One region of the Klebsiella planticola genome, then DNA from elsewhere that is predicted to be linked to it. Evidence: predicted binding sites of a transcription regulator. Region 1 holds the regulator's gene; each other region holds the start of a gene.
The links. Region 1 encodes PurR, which represses purine synthesis genes. Its sites were predicted from a motif close to CANGCAAACGTTTGCNTG; they were not measured.

Region 1 (7,558 bases):
GGAATACCACTACGGCAAACATCACCAGGCCTATGTCACCAACCTCAACAACCTGATCAAAGGCACCGCGTTTGAAGGTCAATCTTTAGAAGCGATCGTCCGCGCTTCTGAAGGCGGCATCTTTAACAATGCGGCCCAGGTCTGGAACCATACTTTCTACTGGAACTGCCTCGCGCCGAATGCGGGCGGCGAGCCGGAAGGTGAGCTGGCAGCCGCCATCAATCAATCCTTCGGCAGCTTCGCAGAGTTCAAAGCGAAGTTTACCGACGCGGCAGCGAAGAACTTTGGTGCAGGCTGGACATGGCTGGTTAAAAATAGCGATGGCAGCCTGAGCATTGTCTCCACCAGCAACGCTGGCACGCCGCTGACCGGCGACGCCAAACCGCTGCTGACCGTGGATGTCTGGGAACATGCCTATTACATCGACTACCGCAACGCCCGTCCTGACTATCTGGCGCACTTCTGGGCGCTGGTAAACTGGAAGTTTGTGGCAGCCAATCTGGCGGCCTAAAACGCTAACGCAGAAGGGGCAACCCTTCTGCGAATATACCGACTGTCAGACCAACGCCTCTTCCGGCTGCGAACGCCCGCCGAACAGCACCAGCAGCAGCGCCACGCCGGCAATGATCGCCCCCATCACCGGCACAAAGGCATAGCCCAGTCCGCCAGAAATCACCGCGCCACCGGCTGCCGCACCCAGCGCATTGCCGAGGTTAAACGCTCCGATATTGACCGACGAAGAGAGTCCCGGTGCTTCATGAGCCACTCGCATCACCCGCATTTGCAGCGGTGGAACCACGGCGAAGGTCGCCGCCCCCCAGACCACCATACTGATTGCGGCTCCCAGCTGCGTCTGCGCCAGCAGCGGAATCGCCAGCATGATAACCATCAGCAACAGCAGAAAACCCTTCAGCGTCCCGGAGACGGAACGGTCGGCGAATTTACCGCCGAGGTAGTTACCCAGTGAAAAGCCGACGCCAATCAACACCAGCATGGCGGTGACGAACAGCGGTGAGGCGTGCGTAATGGTGTGCAGCACCGGTGAAATATAGGTATAGAGGGTAAACATCGCGCCGGCCCCCAGCACGGTGGTCAGCAATGCGGAGAGCACCTGCGGACGAACCAGCACCGAGAGCTCCTGTTTTACGTTCGGACGCTCGCCAGCGCTGCCTTTGGGCAACGAAAACCACAGGCTGACCATCGCCACCAGCCCCAGACCTGCCGTCGCGAGGAACGACATCCGCCAGCCGATGGTCTCGCCAAGCCATGTCGCCGCCGGAACGCCGCCAATATTAGCGATAGTCAAGCCCATGAACATGGTCGCCACCGCGCTGGCCTGTTTGTGTTTCGGCACCACGCTCGCCGCCACCACCGACCCGAGGCCGAAGAAAGCGCCGTGGTTAAGACTGGTGATAATGCGCGAAATCAGCAGCGTGGTGTAATCCGGCGCCATTGAGGAGAGAATGTTCCCCAGCGTAAAGATCGCCATCAGAAAAATCAGCGCATTTCTGCGCGCGCGATGAGAGAGCAGCAAAGTCATCAGCGGCGCACCGACCATCACGCCGATCGCATACGCGCTGATCAGCATTCCCGCCGCCGGAATTGACACGTCGACACCTTTGGCAATCACCGGCAGCAGCCCCATCGGGGAAAACTCCGTGGTGCCAATACCAAACGCGCCTATCGCCAGCGCTAACAAGGGAAAGTTGATTTTCATTCAATGACTCCAGCAGACCGTCATCGGCGACGGTATCTCATCAGAAGTCAAAAGCATGACATCAATCACAAAAAAACAAAAGTAAACGAAATGGCAAAAGATTTTTGCGAAATTGATAATAATGGCGGGACGTCGGGGGAAAGAGCCCTCTCCCCCGGATAAATCAGTGCAGCACCGCGGTCAGGCCGGCGGCCACGATCAGACCCAGGACAATAATCGTTGTCGTCAGCGAAAACTTTAAATCTGTATCCATCAATTTTTCCCCCAGTTATCCCCACATGAAAAGTGAGCTTGCTCATTTTTGCACAATATAGCGCAAAAATCTTCCATGTTTTAGGGTGATGCACATTTTTGCTCTTCCCCTTTGCCGCAAGATCGGACAAAATCCCACGCTAATTTGAAAGCGTATCGGCCATTGACCCCTTCCTGTCGTTCTGTGTCGTTTTCCCGACGTGATGCAATGTTGAAAATTGTATTCAGGGTGTGTATAGGCAAACGTTTACGTATCGATAATCAGACGATCAGGTCAAGGTCTGGAGTGAGAAGTAATGGCAACAATTAAAGATGTAGCGAAGCGCGCAAACGTTTCCACTACAACAGTGTCACATGTAATTAACAAAACCCGTTTCGTGGCGGAAGAAACCCGCAACGCCGTGTGGGCGGCGATCAAAGAGCTGCACTATTCCCCCAGTGCCGTGGCTCGCAGCCTGAAGGTTAATCACACCAAATCGATTGGCCTGCTGGCCACCAGCAGCGAAGCGGCCTATTTCGCTGAGATTATTGAAGCCGTAGAAAAGAGCTGTTTCCAGAAAGGCTATACCCTGATTCTGGGCAATGCGTGGAACGATCTCGAAAAGCAGCAGGCCTATCTGTCGATGATGGCGCAAAAGCGCGTCGACGGCCTGCTGGTTATGTGTTCTGAATATCCGGAATCGGTGCTCAGCATGCTGGAAGAGTACCGCCATATTCCGATGGTGGTAATGGACTGGGGTGAATCCAAAGCCGACTTTACCGATTCGGTCATCGATAACGCCTTTGAGGGCGGTTATATGGCCGGTCGCTATCTGGTGGAACGCGGCCATCGTGAAATCGGCGTGATCCCGGGTCCGCTGGAGCGTAACACCGGCGCCGGGCGCCTGGCGGGCTTTATGAAAGCCATGGAAGAAGCGCAGATCGCCGTTCCGGAAAGCTGGATTGTGCAGGGAGACTTCGAGCCTGAATCCGGCTACCGCGCAATGCAGCAGATCCTCAGCCAGCAGCATCGCCCGACGGCGGTCTTCTGCGGCGGCGACATCATGGCGATGGGCGCAATCTGCGCTGCGGATGAGATGGGGCTGCGCGTGCCGCAGGACATTTCGCTGATCGGGTATGATAACGTGCGTAACGCCCGCTATTTCAGCCCGGCGCTGACCACCATCCACCAGCCGAAAGATTCGCTGGGGGAAGCGGCCTTCAATATGCTGATGGATCGTATCGTCAACAAGCGCGAAGAGTCACAGTCGATCGAGGTTCACCCGCGGCTGGTAGAGCGCCGCTCCGTCGTAGACGGCCCGTTCGTCGACTACCGTCGCTAATCGCCCGTGCGGCGCCGGTTACTCCGGCGCCCGCAGCCACTCCCGGTTTAACGTTTCACTGTCCCCCAGATAATCCAGTAGCCACGACAGCGCCGGTGACGTGTCGCTCTGCTGCCAGGTCAGGCAGCACGCGGCGTCCGGGAACGGGTTTTCCAGCGCCAGCCCGGTCCATTCACCGCGGTCAATCCACGGGCGAGCAAAATGGCTCGGTACCATCCCTACGCACAATCCCGCCGAGAGGCAGGTGGCCGAGGATTCCCAGTCCGGCACCACCACCCTTTTCTGGTTGTCCAGTAGCCAGGTCGTGCGTTTTGGTAGCGAGCGGGAGGTGTCCTCCCTGACCAGCGACGGCCAGTTGCGCAACACATCATCGCTGAGCGGCCCGCTCATCTGCGCCAGAGGATGATGGCTCGCCACCACGCAATGCCAGCTCAACATCCCCATATCGCGAAAGGCGTAGCGTCCCCCCACCGGAATCGAACGGGTTGCCCCGATAGCCAGCTCCACGCGTCCGTCGGCCAGCGCGTCCCAGACACCGTTGAAGACCTCCTGAAAAACAATCAGCTCGACATCGGGAAAGTGACGATAAAAATCAACAATCATCTGGCGCATACGGGCCGGTTTAACAATGTCATCCACGGCTATCGACAGCTGACCACGCCAGCCGTTGGCTATCTGCTGACACTGTTGGCGGGTGATCTGCATTTTTTTGATAACAGATCGTCCTTCCTGTAAAAACCAGAGCCCGGCGGGGGTCAATTCGACATCGCGATGGCGGCGTTCAAAAAGCGGTACCGCCAGCCACTCCTCCAGCTGACGTACGGTATAACTGACCGCCGAAGGTACGCGGTGCAGCTCCTGCGCCGCGGCGCTAAAGCTGCCGTTGCGGGCGACAGCATCAACAACTTCGAGTGAGTATTCGGACCACATATTCTGCCTGCAAAAATTTTGAACGCATGTAGCAAATATTAGCGTTTCACAAGCCAGAATGCACTCCCTACACTCTGCGGCATCATACCTGCATCTATAAGAGAATGTTATGCAACAACCCGGGAAAGGATTTTTAGTGTGGCTGGCGGGACTCAGCGTGCTGGGTTTCCTCGCTACCGACATGTATCTGCCGGCCTTTTCGGCCATCCAGCAAGATCTCAATACTTCTGCAGCGTCGGTCAGCGCCAGTCTGAGCCTGTTCCTCGCCGGCTTCGCCATCGGGCAGCTGTTCTGGGGCCCGCTCTCGGACCGCTACGGACGTAAACCGATTCTGCTAACCGGGCTGGCGATCTTCGCTATCAGCTGTCTGGGAATGCTGTGGGTGCGTGACGCCACTCTGATGCTGGTGCTGCGCTTTATCCAGGCGATCGGCGTCTGCGCGGCGGCGGTGACCTGGCAGGCGATGGTCACCGATTATTATCCAGCTCAGCGCACTAACCGTATTTTCGCCACCATTATGCCGCTGGTGGGTTTATCGCCGGCTCTGGCGCCGTTGCTCGGCAGCTGGCTGCTTGCCCATCTGGAATGGCAGGCCATTTTTGCCACCCTTTTTGCCATCGCCCTGCTGCTGATGGTGCCCGCCCTGCGCCTGAAGCCGGTCGTCAGGCCGCAGGGTGACGTCCGCGAGAAGCTGACCTTTCTGACGCTGCTGCGCTCGCGCGAATACAGCGGCAACGTGCTGATTTACGCCGCCTGCTCCGCCAGCTTTTTTGCCTGGTTAACCGGGTCGCCGTTTATTCTCCATGAGATGGGCTACAGCCCAACCGCTATCGGTCTTAGCTATGTTCCGCAGACAATCGCCTTTTTAATCGGTGGCTATGGATGCCGCGCGGCGCTGCAGAAATGGCAAGGCCAACAGCTGCTGCCCTGGCTGCTGGTGATTTTCGCCGTCAGCGTGGCTGCCACCTGGATGGTTGGTCTGGTTGAGGATGTCTCAATTATTGCGGTGATGATTCCCTTCTGCGTGATGGCCATTGTCAATGGCGGGATCTACCCGATTGTTGTCGCCCAGGCGCTGAAGCCGTTCCCACAGGCGACCGGTCGTGCCGCCGCGCTGCAGAACACGCTGCAGCTTGGTCTGTGCTTCCTGACCAGTCTGCTGGTTTCCGCGCTGATTGCCACGCCGCTGCTCACTACCACCAGCGTGATGCTGGTCTCTATCGTGCTGGCCGGGCTGGGTTATTTTATGCAGCGTCACAGCGTTTGCCTGACTACCGAATCGTCTCATGCATAAACGCGTTTCAGTGATGTTAAGGCTCAGTAATTAGCCTGCTAATATATTTTTATTGAAAGCCTGATTTCAGCGGCCTATACTGAACCGGCTTCACATAAATAAAATATTTTTTAAGATTAACGGGAGCAGGATGCATCCCGTTTCACCATGGAAGGCCTTTCGGCAAGGGTTATCGCCCTTCCTCTGTTCTACGTCGGATAGCAGCTTCACGGATATTCCGTGAGATTTCTCACAAAGCCAAAAAAGCGTCTACGCTGTTTTAAGGTTCTGATCACTTGGGCGTGATGGAGAAGCTATGAGTTCATCGTGTATAGAAGAAGTAAGCGTACCAAACGACGACTGGTACCGAATTGCAACCGAATTGCTCGGTCGCGCGGGCATTGAGGTTAATGGCACCGCCCCCTCCGATCTGCGGATTAACAATCCGCTCTTCTTTAAACGTGTTTTACAGGAAGGGTCTCTGGGGTTAGGTGAGAGTTATATGGACGGCTGGTGGGATTGCGAACGGCTGGATATATTCTTCCATAAAGTACTCCGTGCCGGGCTGGAAAATCAGCTTCCTCACCATCTGAAAGATACGCTTCGCATCGCGGGCGCACGCCTGTTCAATCTACAAAGTAAAAAGCGTTCCTGGATTGTCGGCAAAGAACATTACGACCTGGGCAACGATCTTTTCAGCCGGATGCTCGACCCCTATATGCAATATTCCTGCGCGTACTGGAAAGAGGCGCAATCGCTGGAAGAGGCGCAGGTGGCAAAATTAGATCTTATTTGCCGCAAACTGCAGCTGGAACCGGGGATGCGGGTGCTGGATATTGGCTGCGGCTGGGGTGGTCTGGCTTACTATATGGCCAAAAATTATCACGTTAGCGTAGTCGGCGTGACCATTTCCGCCGAGCAGCAAAAAATGGCCCAACAGAGATGCGAAGGGTTAGACGTTACCATTTTGCTGCAGGACTACCGTGACCTGCATGACCAGTTTGATCGCATTGTTTCCGTCGGGATGTTTGAACACGTGGGACCTAAAAATTACGCCACCTATTTTGAAGTGGTGGATCGTAATTTAAAACCTGACGGTCGTTTTTTATTACACACCATTGGCTCCAAAAAAACGGACCACAGCGTCGATCCGTGGATCAATAAATATATTTTCCCCAACGGTTGTCTGCCTTCGGTTCGTCATATCGCGCAAGCCAGCGAATCCCATTTCGTGATGGAAGACTGGCACAATATCGGCGCCGATTACGATACGACGCTGATGGCATGGTACGAACGTTTCCTGGCCAGCTGGCCCGATATCGCCGATAACTATTCGGAACGTTTTAAACGTATGTTTAGTTATTATCTGAACGCCTGCGCGGGGGCTTTTCGCGCGCGCGATATTCAGCTCTGGCAGGTGGTCTTTTCTCGCGGTGTGGAAAACGGCCTTCGCGTGGCCCGCTAAAAATATCCCCCGTTAACACGGGGGATATTCTTTTCTTTCCTTCTTCATCCAACAGCAGCGGCCGATCATTCATCGCTCAGCTGTTGTGCCGCTTCTTTCGCTGCCAGCACGCGTTCCACGGTATCGACTACCGCCTGCGTTTGCGGGTCGATCTCGATATTCACCCGATCGCCGAGTTTTTTAATGCCAAGCGTGGTGCGCTGCAGCGTTTCCGGGATCAAATGCACGCAAAAACGCGTCGGGGTCACTTCACCGACCGTCAGACTGATGCCGTCAACGCCGATAAATCCTTTATAGAGGATATATTTCATCAGCGTCGGGTCCTGAACCTTAAACCAGATCTGGCGATTATTTTCCGAGGTCAGGATCTTGACGATTTCCGCCGTGGTCATAATGTGGCCGGACATCAGATGGCCGCCGATCTCATCGCTGAATTTTGCCGCTCGTTCCACGTTCACCACATCCCCCACCTCTATAGCGCCAAGGTTGGTAATACGCAGCGTCTCTTTCATCAGGTCAAAACTGATGCGCGGACCGTCAATTTCGGTGACTGTCAGGCAGCAACCATTGTGCGCCACCGATGCCCCGGTTTCGATGCC
Region 2 (7,558 bases), 1.0 Mb from region 1:
GCAGCCCCCAGTCCATCAGGCGACAGTACTCATCATGATTACCGCTGGCAAAGCTTTTTGACAGCGATGGCAGCAGAATAGTCCCCAGCGCCACGCCAAGGACCCCGGACGGAAACTCCATCAGGCGATCCGCGTAATACATCCACGACACCGAACCGGACACCAGAAACGAGGCAAAGATAGTGTTGATAATCAATGAAATCTGGCTAACAGAGACGCCGAGGATCGCCGGCCCCATCTGTTTGACCACCCGCATTGCGCCGGCATCTTTCAGGTTAATGCGCGGCAGAACCAGCATGCCAATCTTTTTCAGATGCGGCAGTTGATAGGCCAGCTGCAGCACGCCGCCGACGGTGACCGCCCACGCCATCGCCAGCATTGGTGGGTGGAAATAGGGCGCGGCAAACAGAGCAAAACCGATCATACTGACGTTGAGGAACGTCGGGGCGAAGGCGGGAACGGAAAAACGGTTCCAGGTGTTGAGAATCGCCCCGGCTAACGACGCCAGTGAAATCAGCAGAATATAAGGAAAGGTGATGCGCAGCAGCTGGGTGGTCAGGGTAAATTTATCCGGGCTGTCGGCAAAACCGGGCGCAGTGACGGTAATCACCCAGGGCGCCGCCAGCATTCCAAGAACGGTAACGACCGCCAGAACCAGCGTCAGCAGGCCAGAGACATAGGCCACAAACACGCGGGTCGCATCTTCGCCCTGCTTGCTTTTATATTCGGCAAGAATGGGTACAAATGCCTGAGAGAAGGCCCCTTCAGCGAAGATACGGCGCAGCAAATTCGGTAATTTAAACGCGACGAAAAAGGCGTCCGTCGCCATCCCTGCGCCAAAAATTCGGGCGACGATAGCATCACGCGCAAACCCCAGAACGCGTGAAAACATGGTCATCGAACTGACTGCTGCCAGTGATTTTAAAAGGTTCATTAACGTGTTATTCCACAACCCTGAAGTAAAACGCCCGCGATTGCGGGCGCTGGAAAGTGGCGATAGTCTACCGGGTTCGTCATGAATTACTACTCCCAGATGTTACAACCAATTATTCACTCATTGCCTCGCGCCAGAGTTTTTCGACCACCCGTTGGGCCAACAGCGCCTGTTCACCCGCAGTTTCCGGAACCGTCTGATTTTGCACGCATTCGATGAAGTGGCGCGCGCAGCCGACAAACCCGCGTTGCTCCAGCGTGGTTTGCCAGCCCGGAACCGGGCGCATAATCACCCCCTGACCGCGCTCTTCCTGCCATTCGCGCATATCGCAGACGGCGTACAGGCCGCCGTCAGTTACGGCCTGCACCCACTCCCGCTGACTACCGGCACGCCGGTGCATACTGGTGGTGACCTCCAGTTGAGGCGTGCTGAAGTGGTGTTCGGCATAGAGCATTTCGCCCTGGGCCGTGGTTTGCAGCGAGCCGCCGCTCAGGCGCGCGGTACCGCCCGCCAGCCACAGCGCAGTATCCACCACATGCAGATAATCATCCAGCAACGTAAAACGCAGATCGTGGCCGACGCTGTCGCTGCGATGTTTATCCATGCGCAGCGATGCGGCGCTGCCCATCTGCGTTTTGAGTTCACGATACAGCGGCGCAAAGCGACGGTTAAAACCGACCATCAGCGTGAGCTTGCGGCGCGCCGCCAGTTCGACCAGCGACTCTGCCTCATTCAGCTTGTCGGCCAGCGGTTTATCCACGCACACATGCACCCCGGCATTCAACAGGCGGCTGACCACCTCAAAATGGGAGGCCGTTGAAGTATGCACAAAGACCGCATCGCACTGCGCCGCCAGCTGCTCCAGCGAGTCGGCATAGGGAATGCGCCAGCCCTCACAGATACGCAGCGCTTTCTCTTTACCCGGCGACCAGGCCGCCTGCAGCGTCCAACCGTCTGCGGCACCCAGCACCGGCAGCCAGGCCTTCTGCGCAATGCCCCCTAACCCCACCACGCCAATGCGTAATTTCGCGGTCACGATTAATCTCCCAGGTGAGCCAGCAGCGAGGCCAGCCGTTCTTTCAGTTCCGCGACTTCGCCTTCCAGCGCCTCAACCCGCGCGAGAAGATCATCGGCCGGCGGCGAGACGGCCTCAACGGCGGTAATAAGCGAGTCCATATCATCGCAGAACAGGTGCATATAGCGGGATTCTCGCTTCCCGGGCTCGCGCGGCAGACGCGCGACGAAAGGCCCGTCATCCCGGGTTGCCAGCGTTTCCAGCACGCTCTCCACTTCCGCCATATCGCTAAAGTCATGTATTCGCTGCGCCCGGCTGCGCAACTCGCCCGGGGTCTGCGCACCGCGCAGCAGCAGCGTTGTCACAACCGCCACTTCCGCCGAAGACAGCTTCAAATCGCCAAATTCGGAATTACAAAAGCGCTGTTCGTATTTGGTTACCCGATTGCCGAAACCGCTGACGGTACGCAGGTAATGGCGTTTGACCAGGGTATCCAGCAGATCCTGAATATCACTTTCGCTGAGCGACATCACCGGCTCACGGTTAGTTTTCTGATTGCAGGCGGTCACCACCGCATTGACCGACAGCGGATACTGCTCAGGCGTGGTAACCTGTTTTTCCAGCAAACACCCGATGACGCGCGCTTCGTGTGCGGTTAACTGATATTTCATGCTCTCTCCTCAGCGACCCGGAGTCCAGTCCGGTGTCGTCAACGCCGTCAGTACATGGTCACGCCACTGCCCGTCAATCAGCAGATAATTTTTGGCGTACCCCTCTTTTTCAAAGCCAAGACGAGCGAGTAAATCGCCGCTTCGTTGATTATGCGGCATGTAGTTGGCCATGATGCGATGGATATGCTGCGTGCGCTGCATATAGCGAATTGCCGCGGTCAGGGCCTCAAACATCAGCCCCTGGCCTTGCCACTTCTCGCCAATGGAATAGCCAAGGTAGCAGGCATGAAACGACCCGCGGACCACATTGGAAAAATTTGCCACGCCGATAATCTCTTTCTCTTCCGGATCGAGCAGCGCAAAATAGAATGCCGAGCCCTGCTTATGAAACTCGGAAATCATCGATAAACGCGCCTGCCAGCCAGAGGGGTAGCAGTGGCTGTCGTCGCGCACTGGCTCCCAGGGTTTTAAGAACCCTTTATTCTCCGCGTAATAATCGGCCAGACGCCAGGCGTCACGATCGTATACCAGCCGCACCACCAGCCTGTCCGTCGTCAAACGCACCTTCGGTACGTTACTGCGATAGCCAAACATTCCCTTCTCCTGTTCCCCTGACTGATTACCTGCTCCCTTCACTATACCTGTCCTGAACGGTTGTGTGAAAACAGCAACATACCATTTTCTGCACCATCTCCCTTTTTCGATGAATAGACTCAATCGATCTTGCATTTTGATAAAAAAATATTGTCGCAAGGATGCTGGGAAAGTCAGCATCTTCCCCGCACACTATCCGGGTAACTCTTTATTTTCCCTGGAGGGGAAATGTCCCGCGTATCGCAGGCAAGGAGCCTGGGTAAATATTTCCTGTTGGTCGACAACATGCTGGTGGTTTTGGGCTTTTTTGTCGTCTTCCCGCTGATTTCTATTCGCTTTGTTGACCAGATGGGCTGGGCGGCGCTGATGGTCGGGATTGCGCTCGGCCTGCGCCAGCTGGTGCAACAAGGATTAGGCATTTTTGGCGGCGCGGTCGCCGATCGCTTTGGCGCCAAGCCGATGATCGTCACCGGCATGCTCATGCGCGCGGGCGGTTTCGCGGCGATGGCCGTGGCCCATGAATCGTGGGTGCTGTGGCTCTCCTGCATTCTCTCCGGGCTCGGCGGCACCCTGTTCGATCCGCCGCGCGCCGCGCTGGTGGTCAAGCTGGTGCGCCCGCATCAGCGCGGGCGGTTCTTTTCGATTCTGATGATGCAGGACAGCGCCGGGGCGGTGATCGGCGCCCTGATCGGCAGCTGGTTGCTGCAATATGACTTCCGTCTTGTCTGTAGCGTGGGCGCGGCGTTGTTTGTCGCCTGCGCCGCGTTCAACGCCTGGTATCTCCCGGCGTGGAAGCTTTCCACCGTGAAAACGCCGGTTCGGGAAGGACTGGGCCGGGTACTGCGCGATAAGCGCTTTGTCACCTACGTTCTGACGCTCACCGGTTACTACATGCTGGCTGTCCAGGTGATGCTCATGCTGCCCATTATGGTTAACGACATCGCCGGTTCACCGACCGCGGTAAAATGGATGTATGCCATTGAAGCCGCTATATCGTTAACCCTGCTCTACCCCATTGCCCGCTGGAGCGAACAGCGCTTTCGCCTCGAGCATCGGCTGATGGCCGGGTTACTGGTGATGACCATCGCCATGCTGCCCATCGGCTTGACCAGCAACTTACAGCAGCTGTTTACCCTGATTTGTATCTTCTATATTGGATCGATCGTTGCGGAACCGGCGCGGGAAACGCTGGGAGCCTCTTTAGCCGATGCCCGGGCGCGAGGCAGCTATATGGGCTTCAGCCGGCTGGGGCTGGCCTTTGGCGGCGCGTTTGGCTATGCCGGCGGCGGATGGTTGTTCGATGCGGGTAAAGCGCTGAATCAGCCCGAACTGCCGTGGCTGATGCTGGGGATTATCGGCCTGTTTACCTTCCTTGCCCTGTGGTGGCAGTTCAGCCAGAAGCGGTCGACATCCGGCATGCTGGAGCCACGTACCTGACCAGAGGTTTAACGTAAGGCCTGTTTTCAGCATTTTCCGGCTAGTGCGTCGAATGCTGGCAGGCCATACTGCTTTATGTCAGGATAAGTCCTGGCATGACCGTTAAGGAATCTAATGAAAAAGATGTTTATCGTGGCCGCGCTCATTGTCAGCGGCCTTCTGAGCGGCTGTAACCAGCTTACGCAGTATTCAGTTAGCGAGCAGGAAATTAACCAGGCGCTGCAGAAACGTAACCATTTCGCCAAAGATATCGGCCTGCCGGGCGTGGCGGATGCGCATATTGAGTTACACGATCTGACCAGCGCGATTGGCCGTGAAGAGCCGAATAAAGTGACGCTGAGCGGCATTGCCAACCTGGATCTGAACTCGTTATTCGGCAACCAGAAAGCCACCATCGATCTGAAGCTCAAGGCGCTGCCGGTCTTTAATAAAGAGAAAGGCGCGATCTTCCTGCAGGAGATGGAGGTCGTAGAGGCGAAAGTGTCACCTGAGAAGCTGCAATCCGTCGTGCAGACCCTGATTCCCTACCTGAATCAGTCTCTGCGTAGCTATTTTAACCAGCAGCCGGCCTACGTCCTGCGCGAAGACGCCAGCACCGGCGAAGCGCTGGCGAAAAAATACGCGAAAGGCATCGAGGTGAAACCGGGCGAAATTATCATCCCGTTCACCAATTAATACGACGGGCGCTGCGGCGCCCGTTTTTTTACGGAAATTGATGCAAAGGAAAACGTTTACGCTTATCCTTAGTGCCCGGCAAAAACAGCCCTGATGACTGACCCTATTAGCCGGAGCTTTCCATGACAGCACAATCCCAGGTATTGAAAATCCGCCGCCCTGACGACTGGCATATCCATCTGCGCGATGACGATATGCTGAAGACCGTCGTGCCTTACACCAGTGAGTTTTATGGCCGGGCGATCGTGATGCCGAATCTGGTGCCGCCTGTCACCACCGTTGAAGCGGCGATAGCTTATCGCCAGCGCATCCTCGACGCCGTTCCCGCCGGGCACGATTTTACGCCGTTGATGACCTGCTACCTGACCGATACGCTCGACCCGGCAGAGCTGGAGCGTGGATTCCACGCTGGCGTATTCACGGCGGCAAAACTCTACCCGGCCAATGCCACCACTAACTCCAGCCACGGCGTCACCAGCATCGATGCCATCATGCCGGTGCTGGAGCGCATGGAAAAACTGGGCATGCCGCTGCTGGTTCACGGTGAAGTCACCCACGCCGAGATTGACATCTTCGATCGCGAAGCGCGCTTTATCGAAACGGTAATGGAGCCGTTGCGCCAGCGTTTACCTGGCCTGAAAGTGGTATTCGAACATATCACCACGAAGGATGCCGCCGAATACGTACGCGACGGTAACGAACTGCTGGCCGCGACCATTACTCCTCAGCACCTGATGTTTAACCGTAATCACATGCTGGTTGGCGGCGTGCGCCCCCATCTTTACTGCCTGCCGATTCTGAAGCGTAATATCCACCAGCAGGCGCTGCGTGAGCTGGTTGCCAGCGGCTTTAGCCGCGCGTTTCTGGGAACCGACTCCGCTCCGCACGCCCGCCATCGTAAAGAGGCCAGCTGCGGATGCGCCGGTTGCTTTAACGCGCCGACCGCGCTGAGCAGCTATGCCACGGTATTTGAAGAGATGAATGCCCTGCAGCACCTCGAAGCGTTTTGTTCACTCAACGGCCCGCGCTTCTACGGCCTGCCGGTGAATGACACCTTTGTTGAGCTGGTGCGCGAAGAGAGCACCGTCGTTGACAGCATCGCCCTACCGGACGATACCCTGGTGCCTTTCCTTGCCGGTGAAACCCTGCGCTGGACGATGAAGAAATAAAAGCACTGCCCCTTGTTGTAAAGGTAAATCAGATACTGTATAAATAAACAGTATATTACACAGGGGGCAATTATGCGCATCGAAGTGTCTATCGCCAAATCCACAGCCTTACCGAACGGCGCCTTAGAAGCGCTAAATAACGAACTCTCCCGACGCATTGAACAGCAGTTCCCGGCTTATCCAAGCCAGGTAACCGTACGCTTTGCCGCCAGTAACAATTTGTCCGTCATTGGCGGCCTGAAAGAAGATAAAGACCGGATAAGCGAAATCCTGCAAGAAACCTGGGAAAGCGCTGATGACTGGTTTGACCATGACGTATCCTGACGCCTCTCTGGCGGCATACCGCGGCAGAGTGGCGCTGACTCTGAACAAACAGAGCAGGCCAGTCTGAAGCAAAAGCCGCCGGAACATCGCGCCGGGTACAGCAAATTTAATTTGCTCCCTCATTGTGCTTTTTTTTGCCGGGTCGCCCCGGCTTTTTTATCCCCGTGTCAGTCTCAGACTTTTCTTCTTTCTCCTCATTATTTCCTTTAAAAATAACGATGCGCGGCACTAAGTTTGTGCAAAAAAGCACCAAACAGATGAAAGTTCGCCCTGTTTAATTTAATTTCTCGAGTTTATTCTTAACACCTGATATAATTAACTTGCTTCAAAAAATATGCATTAAACCTCGAGAATTGTTGTCTTTTAACATATGAATAAGGGGTTATGATGGAAAAGAATAATGAAGTCATCCAGACCCATCCCCTCGTCGGATGGGACATCAGCACCGTTGATAGCTACGATGCAATGATGTTGCGCCTGCACTACCAAAACCCCACTCAAGAAAGCAGTAACGAAGCTGAAATTGGCCAGACGCTATGGCTAACGACGGAAGTCGCACGTCAATTTATTTCTATCCTGGAAGCAGGTATTGCGAAGATAGAATCAGGTGAATACCAGGCAAACGAGTACCGCAGGCATTAATGATTATGCCGCGATCGATATATGCTAACTCAACAGGCACCTGCGGGTGCCTGATTTATTTTCGGGCTTGTATATATGCAGGTTGTTAATTACCCTG
Region 3 (7,558 bases), 1.8 Mb from region 1:
ATCTTCCAGCACCCAGCGGCGATGCTGCCCGGCTGTTTTCAACATCGCCACCGCCAGATGGTTTTCAAATGTTGCCTGGGCGTGCTGTTCATGCAGCGTGCGGCCGAACGATGAGCCGCGATGGTGGGCGAGCCCCTCCAGATCGATACCGTCGGGTCGGGAGCAGACCAACTGTGTCTTGCCGTTGCCGGTACAGCCGCCGATCAGCACGATAGGGCGCTGCACCAGCTCTTCGGTGAGCCGGATGGCGGCCTGGCGCAGCGCCTTATAGCCGCCGACGATCAGGGGGTAATCCACGCCCGCTTCCTTCAGCCACTGCTGGACGATATGCGAACGCTGACCGCCGCGGGCGCAGCACAGATAGCCCTGCGGATAACGTAAGCAGGCGTCGCGCCATGCGGCGAGACGCTTTTCCCGCACCTCGCCGCTGACTAACTGATGGCCCAGCGCTAAGGCCGCGTCTGCGCCGTGGCGTTTATAGCAGGTGCCGACGGCGGCGCGCTCGGCGTCGTCCATCAGCGGCAGGTTCAGTGCCGCGGGAAGTGCGCTTTGGCGGAATTCGATCGGGGCGCGGACGTCAATGATTGGCGTGTCCGCTGTGAGAATAGTGCGGTAATCGGTCCCATTTTTCATGGGTCATCCTTCTGAAGTCAAACTGAAAGCGTCTTTAAATAAGAAAATCTTTAAAGCAAGGAGGGGATTCTACGCGCCTGAATGTCTGCCGGGGAAGGGCGAAGATCAATTCCCCGGCAAATAGCCGTTTTCATTCGGGCGAACGGGCGGCGGATGCGCTGCTCGCCCGAAGGGGTCAGGAGGATTACGCCAGCTGGGATTGCGCCCAGAAGATACCGCTGGCGTACTCCGGCGGCAGGATAGGTTTTAACGCTTCCAGCGTGGCGCTCAGGCGGTCGGTATCGCTGTCGGTCAGGTTAAGGTGACCCACTTTGCGCCCCGGACGCACCTCTTTGTCGTACCAGTGCAGATGCACCAGCGGCAGCTTCAGCCAGTCGTAGTTCAGATCGGTACCGATCAGGTTGATCATCACCGAAGGGCTGTTCACGACCGGCGGCGGCAGCGGCAGGCCGGTAATCGCCCGCAGATGCAGTTCGAACTGGCTGATCGAGGCCCCGTTCTGGGTCCAGTGACCGCTGTTGTGCACGCGTGGCGCCAGCTCGTTAATCAGCAGGCCGTCCGCGGTGACAAAACACTCCATCGCCATCACGCCCACGTAGTTCAGCGCGTTCATAATGGCGGTAAGCATGCTTTCCGCCTGGTCCTGCTGGCGGGCATTGGCCTGCGGGAAGGCGACGCTGGTACGCAGAATGCCCTCCTGATGCAGGTTGCGGGTCAGCGGGTAGAACACCGTGCTGCCATCCTGCGCGCGGGCGCCAACCAGCGACACTTCGGCGGAAAAGTTGATGCCTTGCTCAACAATGCATTGGCCATAGTTTTCATCCGGCAGCTGCGCAATGTCGTTTTCGCGCAGTCGCCATTGGCCGCGACCGTCGTAACCGCCCACGCGACGCTTAACGATAGCCAGTTCGCCCAGACGTGCGAATACCGCCGGCCACTCGCTTTTATCTGCCAGCAGCTGCCACGGCGCGGTGGCGAGCTCCAGCTTATCAAACAGCTGTTTTTGCGTCAGACGGTCGGCAATGATCGGGAACACATCGCGGTTAACAAACGCCGGGTGGCGCGCCAGTTCACGCGTGAGCGCCGTTTCCGGCCAACGTTCGATTTCGGCAGTGATCACGCTTTGCTGAAACGGCACCGCTTCAGGATCGGCTTCCAGACCGACTGGCCAGACGGCGATACCCAGCGGTTCACCGGCCTGGCGCAACATCCGGCCTAGCTGGCCGTTGCCAAGGATGCAAACCTGCTTCATGCCGCACCCCGCGGATCCGGATTCTCCAGCACCTCATCGGTCTGGGCCTGACGCCAGGCGCTCAGGCGCTGATGCAGTTCAGCGTCGTGCACCGCCAGAATCTGCGCCGCCAGCAGAGCCGCGTTGGCGGCACCGGCTTTGCCGATGGCCAGCGTACCGACCGGAATTCCGCGCGGCATCTGAACAATAGAGTAGAGACTGTCTACGCCGCTTAACGCCGCGCTTTGGACCGGCACACCGAGCACCGGCACCAGGGTTTTCGCCGCAATCATGCCCGGCAGATGCGCCGCGCCGCCCGCACCGGCAATAATCACCTGATAACCGTTGCTTTCCGCGCCTTCGGCAAAGCTAAACAGCTTATCGGGCGTCCGGTGTGCGGAGACCACTTCAACATGGTACGGAACGTTCAGGGCATCAAGGATTTCTGCGGTAAACTGCATGGTAGCCCAGTCGCTTTTGGACCCCATCACGATGGCGATACGCGCCGTATTATTGCGGGAAGACATGCGTCTTAAAACTCCTGTGGGTGTGCTTCACACTGCTTTAGAGGCCACAGAGAATAACATGATCTTTCGGTAAGGAAAACGGTTGCGTCACCGGTGATGGGGTGAAAATGGGCTGGAAATTAAAACGGGAATGAGATCAGTTCAACGTCGTCTTTGCTGACTTTGACCATCGACCCTTCGCTGTGCCAGGCGCCGAGGACCACGCGAAACGCCGGTTTGCCGTTGGCCTCTAGCGGGTGGACGGCAGGACGATGCGTGTGACCGTGAATCAGCCACTGTACCTGATGCCTCTCCAGCGCTTCGACCACCGCCTGCGGATTGACATCCATTATTTCCAGCGACTTGCTGCTGTTGGCCGCTTTACTGTCGGCGCGCATTCTGGCGGCGATGCGGCGGCGAATAAACAGCGGCAGGGCAAGGAACAGACGCTGAATCCACGGCGTATGGACTTTGGCACGAAAAGCCAGATAGCCCGGATCGTCGGTGCAGAGCGTATCGCCGTGCATAATCAGGACCCGACGGCCGTACAGGTCGAGCACTTTTTCTTCCGCCAGCAGCGTCATCCCGCAGGCGCGTGCGAAGTGCTGGCCAACGAGAAAGTCGCGGTTGCCGTGAACAAAATAGCAGGGCACGCCTGATTGAGTTAATGCGTTGATTGCCGAGGCGATTTGCTGATGTAGCGGGTTCGGATCGTCATCGCCAATCCAGGCTTCAAACAGATCGCCAAGGATATACAGCGCGTCCGCCTCACGGGCTTCGCCGGCTAAAAAGCGTAGAAAACCGGCGGTGATCGCCGGTTCTTCTGTTTGCAGATGCAAATCCGCAATAAAAAGTGTCGCCACGAATTACTCGCTGACGGTGACGCTTTTGATCACAACATCTTCTTTCGGCACATCCTGATGCATGCCGCTGCGGCCGGTAGCGACCGCTTTGATTTTGTCGACCACGTCCATGCCTTCAACCACTTCGGCAAATACGCAGTAGCCCCAACCCTGCAGGTTTTCACCAGAGAAGTTCAGGAAGTCGTTATCGACAACGTTAATGAAGAACTGCGCGGTGGCGGAGTGAGGTGCCTGAGTACGGGCCATGGCCAGAGTACCGCGGGTGTTTTTCAGGCCGTTGTTGGCTTCGTTCTGTATCGGGGATTTGGTGGTTTTCTGCTCCATGCCTGGCTCAAAGCCGCCGCCCTGGATCATGAAACCGTTGATAACACGGTGGAAAATGGTGTTGTTGTAGAAACCTTCGCGGCAGTAATCCAGGAAGTTTTTAACTGTTTCCGGCGCTTTGTCGTCAAAGGTTTTGATGACGATATCGCCATGATTAGTGTGGAAAGTAACCATTTTTGCATCCTGTTCCGATGATTGTGGTGCTTAAACCCAAAGTTGGGCGTGACATAGGGGGCTGTTATAGCATAACCGCCGGGTTCGATCACCTTGCATTGTGTGCTGCTTCGGGGTTGAATTAAGGTTAGAATACGCGACTTATATCCACACACGTCTACACGGAATCTTCGATGTTAAAAATTTTTAATACACTGACGCGCCAAAAAGAAGAGTTTAAACCTATCCATGCCGGGGAAGTGGGCATGTACGTGTGTGGAATTACCGTTTACGATCTCTGTCATATCGGCCATGGCCGTACTTTCGTCTCTTTTGACGTGGTTGCCCGCTACCTGCGTTTTCTCGGCTATAAGCTGAAGTACGTGCGCAACATTACCGATATCGACGATAAAATCATTAAGCGTGCTAATGAGAATGGCGAAAGCTTTGTCGCGCTGGTCGATCGCATGATTGCCGAAATGCACAATGATTTCGATGCGCTGAATATTCTGCGTCCGGATATGGAGCCTCGCGCCACCCATCATATTCCCGAGATCATTGAAATCACCGAACAACTGATCGCACGTGGCCATGCGTACGTAGCGGACAACGGTGATGTGATGTTCTCGGTACCGACCGATCCGAATTACGGGCAGCTGTCGCGCCAGGATCTGGATCAGCTGCAGGCTGGCGCGCGCGTTGATGTCGTTGACGTCAAGCGTAACCCGATGGACTTCGTGCTGTGGAAAATGTCGAAAGAGGGCGAGCCGAGCTGGCCGTCGCCGTGGGGCAACGGTCGTCCTGGCTGGCACATTGAATGTTCGGCGATGAACTGCAAACAGCTGGGCAACCATTTTGATATTCACGGCGGCGGTTCGGATCTGATGTTCCCGCATCATGAAAACGAAATTGCCCAGTCCACCTGTGCCCATGACGGGGAATACGTTAACTACTGGATGCACTCCGGGATGGTGATGGTTGACCGCGAGAAAATGTCAAAATCGCTGGGCAATTTCTTTACCGTGCGCGACGTGCTGAAGTACTACGATGCGGAGACCATTCGCTACTTCCTGATGTCCGGCCACTATCGTAGCCAGCTGAACTACAGCGAAGAAAACCTCAAGCAGGCGCGTTCTGCGCTGGAGCGTCTGTATACCGCGCTGCGCGGAACCGACAAATCGGCAGAGCCGGCCGGCGGCGACGCCTTCGAAGCGCGCTTTATTGAAGCGATGGATGACGATTTCAACACCCCGGAAGCCTATTCCGTGCTGTTCGATATGGCGCGTGAAGTGAACCGCCTGAAGACGGAAGATGTCGCCGCGGCTAACGCCATGGCCGCCCATATGCGCAAGCTCTCCGGAGTGCTGGGGCTGCTGGAGCAGGAGCCGGATGTCTTCCTGCAAAGCGGCGCGCAGGCTGACGACGGTGAAGTTGCGGAAATCGAGCTGCTGATTCAGCAGCGTCTGGATGCGCGTAAAGCGAAAGACTGGGCCGCTGCGGATGCGGCGCGTGATCGTCTCAATGAGATGGGGATCGTGCTGGAGGACGGCCCGCAGGGCACTACCTGGCGCCGGAAGTAAGCGATAATAAAACGCCCGGCTTGCCGGGCGTTTTATTATCAGTCTTAACCCACCTCCTGTTGGAGGTGGCGATCATTCATTTAGCAGGATCAGGCAGTAACGGTGACGCTCTGCCCTTCAAAACTCACCGTCTGACCGGCGACGATTTTGCAGCGTTTGCGGGTTTCTACCGCGCCGTCAACCTTCACCAGACCATCAGCAATCGCGATTTTTGCCTGCGCGCCGCTCTCACTCCAGCCTTCCAGCTTCAGCAGATCGCACAGTTCAACGTGTGGGTGTTTGCCCAGAGAAAAATTCGCCATCTCAGGCCTCCTGAATGTCGTGATATTCTTCGCACGCCTGTAGCGTGTTTTGAATCAGTGTAGCAACGGTCATCGGGCCAACGCCGCCCGGGACTGGCGTAATGTATGACGCGCGTTCCGCGGCATCTTCGAAGACCACGTCTCCGACCACTTTGCCGCTTTCCAGACGGTTAATACCGACATCCACAACGATGGCGCCTTCTTTGATCCACTCGCCCGGGATAAAGCCCGGTTTACCGACCGCAACAATCAGCAGGTCGGCATTTTCGACATGCTGACGCAGATTCCGCGTAAAGCGGTGGGTTACGGTAGTGGTGCAGCCCGCCAGCAGCAGCTCCATGCTCATCGGACGGCCCACGATGTTCGATGCACCGATAACCACGGCATTCAGGCCGTAGGTGTCGATATTGTAACGCTCAAGCAGAGTGACGATTCCGCGCGGCGTACACGGGCGCAGTCGCGGGGCGCGCTGGCACAGACGGCCGACGTTGTAAGGGTGGAAACCGTCAACATCTTTGTCCGGGGCGATACGCTCCAGCACTTTCACGTTATCAATTCCGGCAGGCAGCGGCAGCTGTACCAGAATACCGTCGATAGTGGTATCGGCATTCAGCGTATCAATAAGCTCCAGTAATTCCGCTTCGCTGGTGGTTTCCGGGAGATCGTATGAGCGGGAGACAAATCCCACCTCTTCACACGCTTTGCGCTTGCTGCCGACATAAATCTGCGACGCCGGGTTGCTGCCGACCAGTACGACGGCTAACCCTGGGGCGCGTTTTCCGGCCGCAGTGCGGGCCTTCACTTTTTCCGCAACCTCAGAGCGTACCTGCTGCGCAATCGTTTTACCGTCAATAATTTTTGCTGCCATCAGAGAGAGGATTCCATCTGTATCGTAACGAAAGGGGGATGCGGATATTTTGTCAGAAGCCAGCCTCGCTGTCAGTCCTCGTTTGAGTTTTTATCCCTCTTTGACAAAACTTGTGGCTAAAAACACTGCGGTTTGAAGGGATATTGGGGGCATTTATGGGGAATTGGGACGCGTTATTGTCGTCGATGATAGATAAGTGCTGAAAACAGGTGTCGGGCGATCTTTGCGCAACCTTTGTCGCATATGTAGGCAAGTTAGTTATGCCGCAGCAGTTTCATGGCAAAATGCATTGACTCACTGAGCGTGGACCGTATAATTCCAGGCGGTTTCACCCCATGAAGCATCCGCATTTCAGTGCGCCCTTAGCTCAGCTGGATAGAGCAACGGCCTTCTAAGCCGTAGGTCACAGGTTCGAACCCTGTAGGGCGTACCATTCAAAATCAAGCAATAATCAACTTTCTCCAGTCGCTGATACTCCTTCGTGGGACATATTTGGGACATTTTCTGCAAAATCGAGTCAATTTGTCGCGCATACTCAGTTAAATGGTTAGCTGCAAAGTGGGCATATCTGCATACCATCTTTATGCACTCCCATTTCCCGCACAACAGAAAGCGGAACGCCGGACTGAATTAACCAACAGGCGGCCACCCGCTCGACCCGACAATCTGGTTAGAGGAAAGTGAATTGATAAAGGACTACCTGATTGTGGCCTACCTGACGACAATTGCTGGCTGGCCAGTCACGCTGACATTAACTGGACTCTCTGCAGGAGTGGCACTCTATACGAGACGCAGGGTGCTGGGCGTTGTTCTCATCGTTTTGTGCATGCTGGTGGCCATCGCAGCGTGGCAGTTTGAACGTTACATGTAGAATCATCCCCCACTGATAAAATGCCCATATCTTATTTACAGGCAGAAACGGCGTGTTCTGGCTATGTATGTCAGGAGTGGCGTGTTATCGTTTTTAGTCCTGAGTGAAACTGGCAAAGAGACGACGATAGCCCGAGGTGAGGCATTAGGCCTGGCACAGGCTTTTAATGCGCGGGCAGGTCAATAACGCCTGTTGTGAGTGTTGAGGTAAAGCTCGTAGTTGACCTA
Region 4 (7,558 bases), 2.3 Mb from region 1:
GCGACGTCGCCTTCACCGGCGGTAAAGATATTCCTTATTTCCTGGTGCCGCTGTGCGCACCGGTGGTGGGCGCCGCGCTGGGCGCGTTCAGCTATCGTAAGTTGATCGGCCGCCACCTGCCTTGCGACACCTGCGTCGAGGAAGTGAAAGAGAGCACCTCGACTACGCAACACAACGCTTCGCTGTAATCTGACTACGGGACTCATACTATGACCGACAAAAAATATATCGTTGCGCTCGACCAGGGCACCACCAGCTCCCGAGCCGTTGTGATGGATCACGATGCCAATATCGTCAGCGTTTCTCAGCGAGAATTTGAACAAATTTATCCGCATCCAGGCTGGGTTGAGCATGACCCGATGGAGATCTGGGCGTCGCAAAGCTCCACGCTGGTTGAAGTGCTGGCAAAAGCCGATATTAGCTCCGACGAGATCGCCGCAATCGGGATCACTAACCAACGTGAAACCGCCATTGTGTGGGAGCGCGAAACCGGTAAACCGATCTATAACGCTATCGTCTGGCAGTGCCGTCGTACCGCAGAGATCTGTGAACAGCTCAAACGTGACGGCATGGAAGAGTACATTCGCAAGGCCACCGGCCTGGTGGTTGACCCGTACTTCTCCGGCACCAAAGTAAAATGGATTCTCGATCACGTGGAAGGCGCCCGCGAGCGGGCAAAACGCGGCGAACTGCTGTTCGGAACCGTGGATACCTGGCTGGTGTGGAAAATGACCCAGGGCCGCGTCCACGTGACCGACTACACCAACGCCTCGCGTACCATGCTGTTCAACATCCACGAACTGGACTGGGATGACAAGATGCTGGAGGCGCTGGATATTCCGCGCGCCATGCTGCCGGAAGTGCGCAAGTCTTCCGAGGTATACGGTCAAACCAACATCGGTGGTAAAGGCGGCACGCGTATTCCTATCGCCGGTATCGCCGGTGACCAGCAGGCGGCGCTGTTCGGCCAGCTGTGCGTCAAAGAGGGGATGGCAAAAAACACCTACGGCACCGGCTGCTTTATGCTGATGAATACCGGGGAAAAAGCGGTAACCTCCACGCATGGCCTGCTGACCACGATCGGCTGCGGCCCACGCGGGGAAGTGAACTATGCGCTGGAAGGCGCAGTCTTCATGGCCGGCGCCTCCATTCAGTGGCTGCGCGATGAAATGAAGCTTATCAACGACGCCTTCGATTCCGAATATTTCGCCACTAAAGTGAAAGACACCAACGGCGTGTATGTGGTTCCGGCCTTTACCGGTCTCGGCGCGCCATACTGGGACCCGTATGCGCGCGGCGCCATCTTTGGCCTGACGCGCGGGGTGAACGCCAACCATATTATTCGCGCCACGCTGGAGTCTATCGCCTATCAGACACGCGATGTACTGGAAGCGATGCAGGCAGATTCAGGGATTCGTCTGCACGGCCTGCGCGTCGACGGCGGTGCCGTGGCCAACAACTTCCTGATGCAGTTCCAGTCCGATATTCTGGGTACCCGCGTAGAGCGCCCGGAAGTGCGTGAAGTGACGGCGCTGGGCGCCGCTTACCTCGCAGGTCTGGCCGTTGGCTTCTGGCAAAATCTGGATGAGCTGCAGGAGAAAGCGGTGATTGAGCGCGAGTTCCGCCCGGGTATCGAAACCACCGAGCGTAACTACCGCTACAACGGCTGGAAAAAAGCGGTGAAACGCGCGCTGGCGTGGGAAGAACACGAGTAACCGCGACCACAGGACTGCCCCGGTGACGCTACGCTTACCGTGCCTACAGAGTCAGGATTTTGTAGGCACGGTAAGGCGCAAGCCGCCACCGGGCCACTCATCAGCCAAATATCGGCAGCAGCAGATACAGCTTAATCACCAGCGCATTCACGATATCAATAAAGAACGCGCCGACCATCGGCACCACCAGGAACGCCATATGAGACGGGCCAAAGCGGTCGGTGATTGCCTGCATATTGGCAATCGCCGTCGGCGTCGCCCCGAGACCAAAACCACAGTGCCCGGCCGCCAGCACGGCGGCGTCATAGTTTTTCCCCATCATGCGATAGGTCACGAAGACGGCATACAGCGCCATCGCCACCGTCTGGACCGCGAGGATCGCCAGCATCGGCAGCGCCAGCGAAGCCAGTTCCCACAGCTTCAGGCTCATCAGGGCCATGGCAAGGAACAGCGACAGGCTAACGTTGCCCAGCACCGATACCGCACGCTCAAACACGCGATAGAAACCTAACAGCGACAGACCGTTGCTGAGGATCACCCCGATAAACAGTACGCAGACAAAAGTGGGCAGTTCAAAGACGGTGCCGGTCAGCAGTTGCGCAACCACCCTCCCTACCGTCAGGCAGATGGCAATTAAGGCGATGCTCTCAATCAGCACCAGCGAGGTGATCATGCGGCCCATATCCGGTTTTTCGAAGGCGGTAGGCGCCAGCTGATCATCCGGCGTTCCGTCAGGTGAAGAAGAGTGTTTAACCAGATAGCGCGCCACCGGGCCGCCAATCAAACCACCCAACACCAGACCAAAGGTGGCGCACGCCATTGCGACTTCGGTCGCGTTGGCAAAGCCGTAGCGTTCAACAAACAGCTTACTCCACGCCGCGCCGGTGCCATGGCCGCCAGACAGGGTAATTGAGCCTGCCAGCAGACCCATCAGCGGGTCCAGCCCTAGCAGCTTCGCCATCCCGATGCCGAGGGCGTTTTGCAGCAGCAACAGTCCCACCACCACAATCAGGAAGGTGCCCACCACTTTGCCGCCGGCCCGCAGGCTGGAGAGGTTAGCGTTCAGACCGATAGTCGCAAAGAACGCCATCATCAGCGGGTCTTTCAGGCTCATATCAAAGTCAATTTCCCAACCCATGCTCTTTTTCAGCACCAGCAGCGCCAGCGCCACCAGCAGACCGCCCGCGACGGGTTCAGGGATTGTGTATTTTTTCAGGAAGGGGACATTCTGCACGAGTTGTCTGCCCAACAGCAGCACCAATGTTGCGGCAACGAGCGTCGATAAGGTATCGAGATGAAACATAAAAAGAGCTCCTTAAAGGCGCATGATCCATTCACACGCGTCGGTATTCCCGGTGTCGATTACTTCTCATCTTGAGGAATCGGAGGGGGATTTTAAGCAGAACCGCGCAAAAAATGACAGGAAAAGATATTTTGTTTTGATATTGATGCGATCAAGCATACAAAATGTTAATTAATAACCGACCCCGCTGAGTTGTATAAATATTTCTCAGCAAACGCTGGCAAACGTTTGCTTTTGTACTACAGTCCGATAAAATTCCCGCTTTGCCACCTTGGGATTGTTTGTGATGTCCGTTAACACCGCCGAGTCAGAAGCTGCGCAACCGGTTGCGCATAAAACAACCAGCGAATTAATCTACCGCCTCGAAGACCGCCCGCCGCTGCCGCAAACCCTGTTCGCCGCCTTTCAGCATCTGCTGGCGATGTTTGTCGCGGTCATCACGCCGGCGTTGTTAATCTGTCAGGCGCTGGGCCTCCCGGCTCAGGACACGCAGCACATCATCAGCATGTCGCTGTTCGCTTCCGGCGTGGCATCCATTATTCAGATTAAAGCCTGGGGACCCGTCGGTTCCGGCCTGCTCTCTATTCAGGGCACCAGCTTTAACTTCGTCGCCCCGCTGATTATGGGCGGCACCGCGCTGAAAACCGGCGGCGCCGACGTGCCGACAATGATGGCCGCGCTGTTCGGCACCCTGATGCTGGCCAGCTGCACGGAAATGGTCATCTCGCGCGTTCTGCACCTGGCGCGGCGGGTGATTACCCCGCTGGTCTCCGGGGTGGTGGTGATGATTATCGGCCTGTCGCTGATTCAGGTCGGGCTGACCTCCATCGGCGGCGGCTATGCGGCGATGGCCGACCATACCTTCGGCGCGCCGAAAAACCTGCTGCTGGCGGGCATCGTCCTGGCGCTGATCATTATTCTTAACCGCCAGCGCAACCCGTATCTGCGCATCGCGTCGCTGGTTATCGCCATGGCGGCGGGTTACCTGGCGGCCTGGCTGCTGGATATGCTGCCGGCAAATACCGCGCCTGCCAACGATAGCCTGATTACGGTCCCGACCCCGCTCTACTACGGCCTTGGCATCGACTGGAGCCTGCTGCTGCCGCTGATGCTGGTGTTTATGATCACCTCGCTGGAAACCATCGGCGATATCACCGCCACCTCTGACGTGTCGGAGCAGCCGGTCTCCGGTCCGCTGTATATGAAGCGCCTGAAAGGCGGCGTGCTGGCTAACGGCCTGAACTCCTTTGTCTCCGCCGTCTTTAATACCTTCCCGAACTCCTGCTTCGGCCAGAATAACGGCGTAATTCAGTTGACCGGCGTCGCCAGCCGCTATGTCGGCTTCGTGGTAGCGCTGATGCTGATCGTACTGGGCCTGTTCCCGGCAGTCAGCGGCTTTGTCCAGCATATTCCGGAGCCGGTACTCGGCGGCGCAACGCTGGTGATGTTCGGTACTATCGCCGCTTCCGGGGTGCGCATCGTCTCCCGCGAACCGCTCAACCGCCGCGCGATTCTGATTATCGCCCTGTCGCTGGCAGTGGGCCTCGGCGTTTCCCAGCAGCCGCTGATTCTGCAGTTCGCCCCTGACTGGCTGAAGAACCTGCTCTCCTCTGGCATCGCTGCCGGGGGTATCACCGCCATTGTGCTGAATTTAGTGTTCCCGCCAGAGAAGAATTAAACCCGTATCCCCGATGGCGCATTGCCTGACGGGGATAACGGCGGAATATCCCGGATGAGGCCTTCACACCGCCCTCCGGGTATGCCTGAATAAAACGTATCTCCCATCACTCTGTCATTCAAATAAACAACTCCTGTCTTGAGGATTGCGCATAAATCGTGCATAACAGCCCTATGTGCACTTCTCAGGATGGAAGATCATGAAATTTATTGGAAAGCTGATTTTGTGGCTCGCGATCGCCCTACTGGTGGTGGTGATTGCCCTCTATTTCCTGCTCCAGACCCACTGGGGTTCACGTCAGGCCAGCGCCTGGCTGAGCGATGGCACCGGCTGGCAGGTTTCCTTCGATGCGATGGAGCACAGCTTCTCCTCCCCTCTTCACCTGCAGCTGCAAAATGTCACTTTCGGACGCGACGGCAAACCGCCGACGCTGGTCGCTAAAGCGGTGGATATTGGCTTCAGCACCCGCCAGTTCAGCGATCCGCTGCACGCCGACGAGATTGTGCTTAGCGACGGGACGTTAAATCTCTCGCCCTCCTCCGCTTCTTTACCCTTTGCCGCCGACCGTCTGCAGTTGCGCAATATGGCGTTTAACAGCCCGGAAACCGGCTGGGCGCTGAGCGCACAGCGCGTTGACGGCGGCGTCAGCCCCTGGGCGCCGGAAGCGGGCAATGTGCTGGGTAAAAAGGCACAGATTCAGATGAGCGCAGGCTCGCTGACCCTCAACGGCGTGGATGCCAGTAACGTGCTGATCCAGGGAAGCCTTGATAATGGCGAAGTAACGTTATCCACGCTGGGCGCCGATATTGCGCGCGGGACGCTGACCGGCAACGCCAAACGCAACGCCGACGGCAGCTGGCTGGTAGATAATCTGCAGCTCAACGAAATTCGCCTGCAGAGCGATAAATCGCTGGCAGAATTCTTCACCCCGCTGACCAGCGTCCCTTCACTGCACATTGGCCGTCTCGACATGACCGACGCCCGTTTGCAGGGGCCGGACTGGGCGGTGACCGATCTCGACCTCAATCTACGCAACCTGACCCTGAGCCAGGGCGGGTGGCAAAGCGATGACGGCACCCTGTCGATGAACGCCAGCGAATTTATTAACGGATCGCTGCATCTGCTTGATCCCATCGCCAATGCCGAATTTTCACCACAGGGTATCGCGCTGCGCCAGTTCACCTCACGCTGGGAAGGCGGGATGGTACGGACTTCTGGCAACTGGCTGCGTGCGGGTAACGCGCTGGTGCTGGACGACACCGCCTTTGCCGGGCTGGAATATACCCTCCCCGCTAACTGGAAACAGCTGTGGATGGAGTCGCTGCCCACGTGGCTGGAAAGCCTGACGCTGAAGAAATTCAGCGCCAGCCGCAATCTGGTTATCGATATCGATCCCGCATTTCCATGGCAGATCACCGCCCTTGACGGCTACGGCGGCGAACTGCAGCTGGTGAAAGATCATCGCTGGGGCGTGTGGAGCGGCAGCGCAACGCTGAACGCCGCCGCCGCAACCTTTAATCGCATCGACGTTCGCCGGCCATCGCTGAAGCTTAACGCCAATGCCTCAACGCTCAACATCACCGAGCTAAGCGCCTTTACCGAGCGCGGTATCCTGCAGGCCACGGCGGCCGTCTCGCAGCTTCCCCAGCGCCAGGTCACGCTCAGTCTGAACGGTCGCGGCGTACCGCTGAATATTCTGCAAGCCTGGGGCTGGCCCGCCCTGCCGGTTTCCGGCGACGGTAATTTCCAGTTGACCGCCAGCGGCAGCGTGCAGGCCGATGCGCCGCTGAAACCGACGGTTAACGGCCAGCTCAGCGCGGTGAATATGGAGAAACAGCAGGTTGCGCAAGTGATGCGCAACGGCCAGCTAAACAGCGAGCCGGCTCAGCCGATCGCTCCCCCGCCAGCACCGTAATCGCCCTCCGCCCTCTCTCCGCCGGAGAGAGGGTCCCGCTCTGGTCTTCGTCCATCGGTCCCTCTTCCACTCCCTCAGGCACGCCTTTCTCGTCAGCGAAACCTGTGTGCATTTTGCGGCTACCTGTACCTATTTCCCGCAACCTGTTTCTTTCAAAGATCGGAATTGCTATAAACAAAATACTGGAAGTAGAGATAACAATTAAAAACCCTATGTAAATATAAAAATAAAGGAACGACTATGTCCGCAATACGTCAACGTATTCTGGAGAATATGCAAAAATTCTCCAGAGCAATGATCGGTGCAGTCCTGTTCTTGCCCGTCATTGGCCTGATTCTGGCACTCAGTTCTGTCTTAACCAACCCTACATTAATTTCTGAAACCAGTTTTTTACATCAGTCAGGACAATTACTCGGCGATACGTTCTGGCCGCTGTTTGGCAATCTTGGATTACTTTTTTGCGTCGGTATTAGTTATGGGCTGGCGAAAGATAAAAAAACAGAAGTCGCCCTGGTTTCAGTGATGTGTTTTATTATGTTTCTGGGCGCTAACCATTCGTGGCTGGAACATATCCACGGCATTGCCGAAAAAATTAATGGCGAATACTACGGCACCGGTCAGACACAACTGCTCGGTTTTGTGGTCGTCGATATGGGGGTGTTCCTCGGCATTATCCTCGGCTGCACCATTGCCTGGGTGCATAACAAAGTCTCGAACATCGAACTGCCCGGCGCGCTGTCAATGTACGGCGGCGCCAAGCTGACCCTGGTAGCCATGACCCCGGTGGTGATTTTCTATGCCATCGCCTTCACCTGGATCTGGCCGTTTATGACCCACGGTATCGGGGCGTTAACCGGATTTATGAAAAACGCCGGCGTGGCGGGGGTTTTCGTTTATGGCTTCTTTGAAAAATTCCTTATCCCCACCGGCCTGCACCATTTCGTCTG

Region 2: pyrC (dihydroorotase) is a predicted target of PurR. The motif match lies at 5,372-5,389, and genes of this name have one in related genera.
Region 3: purE (5-(carboxyamino)imidazole ribonucleotide mutase) is a predicted target of PurR. The motif match lies at 2,463-2,480, and genes of this name have one in related genera.
Region 4: MC50_RS07855 (nucleobase:cation symporter-2 family protein) is a predicted target of PurR. The motif match lies at 3,236-3,253, and genes of this name have one in related genera.

Annotation. Positions count from the first base shown of each region.
Region 1 covers NZ_CP026047.1:4,800,491-4,808,048, forward strand. The annotation lists gene sodB (superoxide dismutase [Fe]) at 1-511, shown strand, start outside; gene MC50_RS23165 (MFS transporter) at 557-1,717, opposite strand; gene cydH (cytochrome bd-I oxidase subunit CydH) at 1,881-1,970, opposite strand; gene purR (HTH-type transcriptional repressor PurR) at 2,266-3,291, shown strand; gene punR (DNA-binding transcriptional activator PunR) at 3,310-4,221, opposite strand; gene punC (purine nucleoside transporter PunC) at 4,331-5,515, shown strand; gene cfa (cyclopropane fatty acyl phospholipid synthase) at 5,811-6,959, shown strand; gene MC50_RS23195 (riboflavin synthase) at 7,025-7,558, opposite strand, start outside.
Region 2 covers NZ_CP026047.1:3,776,419-3,783,976, reverse strand. The annotation lists gene murJ (murein biosynthesis integral membrane protein MurJ) at 1-934, opposite strand, end outside; gene MC50_RS18210 (Gfo/Idh/MocA family protein) at 1,047-1,970, opposite strand; gene MC50_RS18205 (YceH family protein) at 1,973-2,620, opposite strand; gene rimJ (ribosomal protein S5-alanine N-acetyltransferase) at 2,630-3,214, opposite strand; gene mdtH (multidrug efflux MFS transporter MdtH) at 3,443-4,651, shown strand; gene MC50_RS18190 (lipoprotein) at 4,766-5,326, shown strand; gene pyrC (dihydroorotase) at 5,449-6,495, shown strand; gene dinI (DNA damage-inducible protein I) at 6,568-6,819, shown strand; gene bssS (biofilm formation regulator BssS) at 7,207-7,461, shown strand.
Region 3 covers NZ_CP026047.1:3,035,792-3,043,349, forward strand. The annotation lists gene mnmH (tRNA 2-selenouridine(34) synthase MnmH) at 1-633, opposite strand, end outside; gene purK (5-(carboxyamino)imidazole ribonucleotide synthase) at 818-1,885, opposite strand; gene purE (5-(carboxyamino)imidazole ribonucleotide mutase) at 1,882-2,391, opposite strand; gene lpxH (UDP-2,3-diacylglucosamine diphosphatase) at 2,511-3,233, opposite strand; gene ppiB (peptidylprolyl isomerase B) at 3,237-3,731, opposite strand; gene cysS (cysteine--tRNA ligase) at 3,905-5,290, shown strand; gene ybcJ (ribosome-associated protein YbcJ) at 5,380-5,592, opposite strand; gene folD (bifunctional methylenetetrahydrofolate dehydrogenase/methenyltetrahydrofolate cyclohydrolase FolD) at 5,594-6,460, opposite strand; tRNA gene MC50_RS14745 (tRNA-Arg) at 6,817-6,893, shown strand.
Region 4 covers NZ_CP026047.1:1,618,019-1,625,576, forward strand. The annotation lists gene MC50_RS07840 (MIP/aquaporin family protein) at 1-188, shown strand, start outside; gene glpK (glycerol kinase GlpK) at 210-1,715, shown strand; gene gltS (sodium/glutamate symporter) at 1,816-3,018, opposite strand; gene MC50_RS07855 (nucleobase:cation symporter-2 family protein) at 3,305-4,696, shown strand; gene MC50_RS07860 (AsmA family protein) at 4,896-6,611, shown strand; gene MC50_RS07865 (PTS transporter subunit EIIC) at 6,852-7,558, shown strand, end outside.